2 linked regions of the Methanothermobacter marburgensis str. Marburg genome follow. The protein of the gene in region 2 binds, or shares a complex with, the protein of the main gene of each other region. Links are inferred from orthologs where the notes say so. Each region holds a gene or a part of one and is shown on either strand. Other genes may lie near its edges. The genes, in order: MTBMA_RS07050 and dph2.

Region 1 (3,271 bases), 220 kb from region 2 along the record:
GATGAGGGCTGCAACCTCATCCTTGAGGGCGTTGAATTTTTCTTCGTCGTAGTTAACGAGGTCCATCTTGTTGATGGCCACTATGAGCTGGTTTATACCCAGTGTCCTTGATAGGAAGACGTGCTCCTTGGTCTGGGGCATTACACCGTCGTCAACTGCCACCACAAGGACTGCGGCGTCTGCCTGGGATGCACCTGTAATCATGTTCTTAACGAAGTCACGGTGTCCAGGGCAGTCCACGATGGTGAACTCATACTTGTCTGTTTCGAATTTTGCGTGTGCAAGGTCGATTGTAACTCCCCTTTCCCTTTCTTCGGAGAGCCTGTCCATGACGAACCTGAACTTGTCCTCACCGTCAGCCAGCTGCTGCTCGGCGATTGCCCCTGCCTGGAGGAGCAGGTGTCCCACTAGTGTGGATTTTCCGTGGTCTACGTGTCCAATAAACGCCAGGTTCATGTGTTCTTTTTCTTTAGCCATATTATACCTCCATATGTGATGATTTAGCCTGATCTAGATTCAACACCTACACGTGTTGTTTGTCTAAGGTAATTTCCTATATTCCTTTTAATTATATAAGTTTAATGGGGTTAACCCAGGTAGTGGTCTGCCCTGTATGGCTCAGGACTTAGACCCTTCCTGGTCCTCACTTCCCTTATTATCGCGTGCTGCAGTTCATTTGGCAGCTTCTCGAATCCAGCGTTCTCTGTTGACCAGAGACATCTTCCCTCGGTGGCTGACCTGATATCACCTGCGAATCCGAACATCTCTGCCACAGGCACCACGGATTCAACGGTTACCATGTCACCCTCCTGGGTCATGTTGACGATCTGCCCGCGCCTGTTCTGTATTTCACGGGTTGCGCTTCCCATGTAGTCCTGGGGCACGTTGATGAACACCTTCTGTATGGGTTCAAGCACTGTGGGCTCGGCAGACATCATGGCACCGAATATACCCTTCCTTATGGCGGGTAAAACCTGGGCCGGACCCCTGTGGACTGCGTCCTCGTGGATCTTGGCGTCCATGAGCTTTATCTTAACACCCATAACCTTTTCCTTGGCGATGGGGCCGTTGTCCATTGCACTTTCGAAACCATCAAGGAGGAGTTCCTTTATCTCGTCGAGGTACTGGATACCACGGGTCATGTTGATGAAGAGGTTCTTCTCATAGACGTCCCAGACCCTTCTGGCCTCTTCTTTGTCCATACCTGCCTCTATGAAGTCTTTAGAGGCTTCTTTACCCTTGACGCGGCCCTCTTTTATCTTACCTTCCTGTATCGCCTGCATCACTGATTCTTCGACGGGTTCAATTTCTATGTAGAATCTGTTGTGCTTGTTGGGCGATTTACCCTCAACCGGGCCTGCGGTTCCTGAAACCGTTTCCCTGTACACCACTATGGGCTCTGAGGTCTCTATCTCAACACCCTTCTCGTTTATCCTGTAGGCTATGATCTCAAGGTGAAGTTCACCCATACCTGATATGAGGTGCTCACCGGTCTCCTCGTTGATCTCAACCCTTACCGTTGGGTCCTCCTTACCAACCTGTCTGAGGACCTCTATGAGTTTTGGAAGGTCCTTTGTATTCTTGGCCTCAACCGCAACTGTAACCACAGGTTCTGATATGTGCTCGAGGCCCTCGAAGGCCTTTATCTTCCTTCCTGTGTCACAGATGGTTTCACCTGCAACAGCATTTTTGGCACCGGTTATTGCGACTATGTTACCTGCAGGAACCTTGTCGGTGTTGACCCTCTCGGGTCCCATGTAGACACCGACCTGCTGGACACGTGCCTTGCTGTGTGAACCAACAAGGAAGACCTCGCTTCCCTTCTCTATTGTACCACCGTAGACACGTCCGGTTGCAACTTCCCCTGCATGTTTGTCTATACTGACATCTGTAACCATAACCGCAAGGGGACCGTCAGGGTCTGTTTTGAGCATGGCCTGTCCTTCCTCGCTTTCAAGGTCCCCTGACCATATGATGGGCACCCTGTATGCCTGGGACTTGGCAGGGCTTGGGAGGTGCTCAACCACCATTCCCAGGAGCACCTGGTGGAGGGGTACCTTCTGGGCGAGTTCCTTCTGGTTGTCATCCGTACAGTACTGGTAGATGTCGTTGAAGTTTATACCTGTCTCCTGCATTATAGGGACGTTTATGGCCCAGTTGTGGTATGCTGAACCGAAGGCAACGCTTCCATCCTCCACACGGACCTGCCATTTTTCCCTGAATTCCTCAGGGGCCATGTTCTTGATGAGTTTGTTTGCGTTGGCAATGATCTTTATGAACCTCTCCTGGAGCTCACTGGCGTCCAGTTTGAGTTCATTTATGAGCCTGTCAACCTTGTTGATGAAGAGGACGGGTCTAACGTTTTCCTTGAGGGCCTGTCTGAGCACGGTTTCTGTCTGGGGCATTATACCCTCAACTGCGCATACGACAACAACGGCACCGTCCACAGCCCTCATGGCCCTTGTAACGTCACCCCCGAAGTCCACGTGACCCGGGGTGTCTATGAGGTTGATGAGGTATTCTTCTCCGTCATAGGAGTGGACCATTGAAACGTTTGCAGCGTCAATGGTTATCCCCCTTGCCTGTTCCTGTTCGTCGAAGTCAAGGAAACGCTGATCCCCTGCCAGTTCGGCGGAGATCATCCCTGCACCAGCCAGGAGGTTGTCTGAGAGGGTTGTTTTACCATGGTCTATGTGCGCCACTATACCGATGTTACGGATGTATTCCGGCTGGTACATGAGCTCCTTAATCTTGCTAATCATTTTTGCACGTCTGCTCACTAAAACCACCTGTAAGTTTAATGTGCGGATCTGGCTATCCTTTCTTTCTCTTCCTTCTTCTGGATTGCGAAGCTTCTGGTGTCGTACTCTGCAGCCAGCATTATCTCGTTTGCCAGGCACTCCTCTATGGATTTCTTGTTCTTGAATGCCGCCTGCATTGCACCCTTGGTTATGAATCCGAGGGACAGGTCCACCCTTCTCTGTGGGGATATGTCAACCGCAACCTGGTAACCTATACCACCGTACTTGATCCTTGTGGTCTCCTCCCGTGGGGAGGTGTTTTCAACGGCCTTTACAAGGATCTGGACCGGGTTCTCCTTGGTCCTCCGGTTTATGATTTCAAAGGCCTCCTTCACTATCTTGTAGGCCTTGTTCTTTTTACCTGAGTTCCTCTCGGTCCTCATAACCTTGTTTATCAGTCTCTCAACTATTGAAACCTTTGATTTTGCAAACTGCCTCTTAACGTGTCTTCCCATTGTATGGGGAACCAG
Region 2 (3,152 bases):
ATCTATCCCGAGAATCCTTATCTCGGATTTTATCTGCCTGAAATTACGGTTCTCCATAAAAAATAGTTAGGCGGACTCTATGAGTGACCTGAACTCATCGCATCTCTCAATTAGAGTCCCAGCTGCCTTGATGAGTGATTTCTTGGGGCTCCTTGCCCTTATGTAAAGCTGTGGTTCCCCCACTATGGGGTGGTCGATGGAGTAGGCCGCGGCCTTAACGGTTTCATCCTCCATCAGTATGCTCCTCAGTACATTGCAGAGGGTGTGTGTTTCGCCCTCGAATACTATCTCCATTTCATATCTCTTGTTAAGAATGATTTCCATTTTTCATTACCCCTTAACCTTCATAATTCGCTGATAGTTTCCTTTTTTCCCTGTTTTCACAGTTGGGACACCTCACCTCGTCCCTGCCGTTCATCTCCATGAAGTGCCTGCACCTTGTGCACATGGCCTTTATGACACCAAGGTCACGGGATGAGGTCTGGAGGTCTATACCATCAAGGCCCATAACCTTCGTAACCCTTGCCTCCACTATATCCCCTATCCTGAAGGCCTCTGTAAGTTTAGAGAGGTAGCCCTTCTTTGCCTGTGAAACATGGACGCCCCCAACAAAGTAGGTTGCAAGGGCCCTCCTGTTACCCTTGATGCTGTGTATTCTCACAAGGGCCCTCTGGCCCCTCACATCTATTACCTCTCCAATAACCCTTGAGCCTGTCCTGAGGACGGGGGGTGTGCTGAACTTTGAGATTACCTTTATGCTCTTATTCCTATCATCCCTTGCAACCTCTCCAACAACAAGGGACTTTATTTCTCCATCGTCGTCGTAGGTCCCCTCTGAGGGGAGTACCTCTTCACTTACAGCTAAAAAGTCTCCGGGAAAAACTATGTCCCCAGATTTAACTTTCATCCATTCACCTCTTGAAGGTAAAAACAATACCTCATAGTTATAGTGGGTTATGATTACTTTCTGATTATATATATGCTTTTTGTATGATAAGTTGAGGATCGATCGTTACTCACAGCGTATGGCTGTAAGATGTCAACATGGTTTTCTGCAGGATTATCCGTCTGCTTCTCAGTGAACCACCGATCCCAGGTAAGATCGTTAACATGGTTTCTGCAGGATCCAGTTAAACCATCAGTGAAGCTATTCAAGAAATTATCTCATCGAGGACGTAATCCTCCCATTCCCTTTCACCAAGGGCTATCTCAAGTTCCGATGGGTTAAGGAGTGGTCTATCATAGATCTGTGAGTCGTCAATGGCAATCCTTGGGCAAGCTGTAACCACGAACGCCTCGATCTCCCTGAATGGCAGCAGTGCCTCCGGTGATACGTTTTCAAGCAGGAAGATGAATGCATCCCTTCCAGCAGCCTCCAGCTTCCTCTTTACCTCAAGGGCCAGTTTGAATCTCCTCTGCCCCTCCTTTGATGAAACTATTATCCCCCACCTACTGGCGGAGGAGGCCCTGTTTATCCTTGCGAATCTGATCCTGAGGACCCTATCTGCGAATTCATCCAGTCTCCTTACTTCACCATGGTAGGGGTCAGCCACCACAACATCCCTTCCTGTTAAAAGTTTTATGCCCAGTGGATGGAAGTTTCCGCTTCCGATGAAGAGGTATGCATCTGCATCGGTATTTCTGATGGCTGAAAAGTTACACCCGAGTACCTGGCCCTCGGCGGTGTTTACCCCTGAGCCCTTAACAACCTCAAATCCCCTCTCCTCAAGGAAAGACGCTGCCTCATCAAGGAGGTGGAGGTGCTGTGCGGTTGTTGCAAGGCCCACCCTTTCGTGGCCATCCAGGAGACGGGCAGCATCCTCAAGGACCCCCCTTACATCAACCCCTGAACGGGCCTCGATGAATATGACGGGCACCTCATAGTCAATGGGAAATGGTGTGTGCCCGTAGTGGATTATGAGATCAGCCATGCCCTTCATCTTCCTGTCTGAAACATCACATGCTCCGAAGCATGGGTCTGCAGATATAAGAGCTGTCGCATCCGTTTCTGATTCTATAATCTCTGCAAGTTCAACAGCCCTTGTTTTAAGTCCCTCAGGAAATTGAAGTCCAACAACATCTACTTTGAGGCGTTTTATTTCCCTGATAACCCTTTCTGTTTCAAGATCATAGAGTGACATTTAATCATTCAGCCCCCATCCGGGATGTCCTCAACGGTGACCCGCCCGTCAACAACATCTGCCTTCACAAGGCTCCTTACAGTGAACCCTGTCCTCTCCTTCACCACCCTTGAGCCCTCACCCTTATCTATGACGGTTACAACGTCCACAACCTCCACTTCCATCTCCCTGAGGGCCTCGAGGACAGCCAGCAGTGTTCCGCCGGTACTCACGACGTCATCTATTACCATTACACGGTCGTCCCCATCAACACCGTTTATGTAAAGTTCTCCCTCACTGTAACCTGTCATCTGGTGGACCGCAACCTCCCCGGGGAGGCCGTACCTCCTTTTTCTCACGACAACAAAGGGTATGCGGGTTTTGAGTGATAGCACCGTGGCATGGTGTATACCCATGGCCTCAATGCACACTATCTTATCCACACTGGCCGGATCTGGGTTGAATCTTCTCACTATTTCATCTGCAATTTCCTCAAGGAGTTCAGGCTCTGTGAGTGGTATCCCATCAGTTACAGGGTTAACAAAGTAGTCATACTCCCCCTTCTTTATTACAGGGGAATTTCTGAGGCTTTCCTTTAGTTTATCAAGCATTTTTCAATCACCCGTTATGGTCTGTGAACAGTGATAATAACCGGGACTATTCAGTGTATCCACAGCGTCACAGGATACGCTTTATAAAGGATCTTAATATATAAGTTGGCCCCAACAATAGTTAATGATTACTGATCACTGCAGGTGAAACTATGCTTGGAAATCTGGGCAGGAGTCTCAGTAAAACTATGAAAAAACTGGCAGGGATGACCATAGTTGATGAGGAGGTCGTGAAGGAAGTCATTAAGGATATACAGAGGGCCCTGATCCAGTCTGACGTTAACATAAAACTTGTATTCAACCTTTCAAAATCAATAGAGGAGCGGGCTCTTAACGAGGAGCCCCCAAAGGGGATAACACCCAAGGAGCACATCATAAGCATAGTCTACGAGGAGATGGTTAAGCTCCTTGGTGAAAGGTC

The links.
Region 1: the proteins of dph2 (region 2) and MTBMA_RS07050 are in contact, whole or in part, in a crystal structure (PDB 6Q2D), measured with the Methanobrevibacter smithii proteins. The link is inferred for Methanothermobacter marburgensis str. Marburg from one-to-one orthologs. Residues at the interface, in WP_011954460.1 of Methanobrevibacter smithii: Met1, Met3, Tyr4, Pro28, Glu29, Gly30, Leu31, Met33, Phe58, His80, Thr124, Gln126, Ser179, Gly180, Asn181, Phe182, His183, Leu185, Tyr201, Asn202, Phe211, Ile215, Arg291, Asp295, Asp296, Gln298, Met299; in WP_011954157.1 of Methanobrevibacter smithii: Pro482, Asn483, Lys484, His485, Tyr553, Asp555, Glu556, Glu559, Leu560, Leu591, His592, Glu593, Asp594, Ala595, Val596, His597, Arg598, Gly599, Pro600.

What each region holds. Positions count from the first base shown.
Region 1 is NC_014408.1:1,327,671-1,330,941, reverse strand. Bases 185-3,127 are described here. They hold MTBMA_RS07050 (elongation factor EF-2), read right to left. Parts: upstream 2,781-3,127; coding sequence 588-2,780; downstream 185-587. Other genes in these bases: rpsG (30S ribosomal protein S7), read right to left, coding at 2,798-3,127; tuf (translation elongation factor EF-1 subunit alpha), read right to left, coding at 185-477. Outside these bases: more of tuf, read right to left, coding at 1-184; more of rpsG, read right to left, coding at 3,128-3,271. UniProt on the Methanocaldococcus jannaschii protein: Catalyzes the GTP-dependent ribosomal translocation step during translation elongation.
Region 2 is NC_014408.1:1,547,952-1,551,103, forward strand. What follows is about bases 147-2,970. They hold dph2 (diphthamide biosynthesis enzyme Dph2), read right to left. Parts: upstream 2,142-2,970; coding sequence 1,152-2,141; downstream 147-1,151. Other genes in these bases: MTBMA_RS08320 (DNA-directed RNA polymerase subunit L), read right to left, coding at 147-324; MTBMA_RS08325 (exosome complex RNA-binding protein Csl4), read right to left, coding at 338-907; hpt (hypoxanthine/guanine phosphoribosyltransferase), read right to left, coding at 2,150-2,731; MTBMA_RS08340 (signal recognition particle protein Srp54), read left to right, coding at 2,884-2,970. In the rest of the region: MTBMA_RS08315 (endonuclease dU), read right to left, coding at 1-57; more of MTBMA_RS08320, read right to left, coding at 67-146; more of MTBMA_RS08340, read left to right, coding at 2,971-3,152. UniProt on the Methanocaldococcus jannaschii protein: Catalyzes the first step of diphthamide biosynthesis, i.e. the transfer of the 3-amino-3-carboxypropyl group from S-adenosyl-L-methionine (SAM) to the C2 position of the imidazole ring of the target histidine residue in translation elongation factor 2 (EF-2).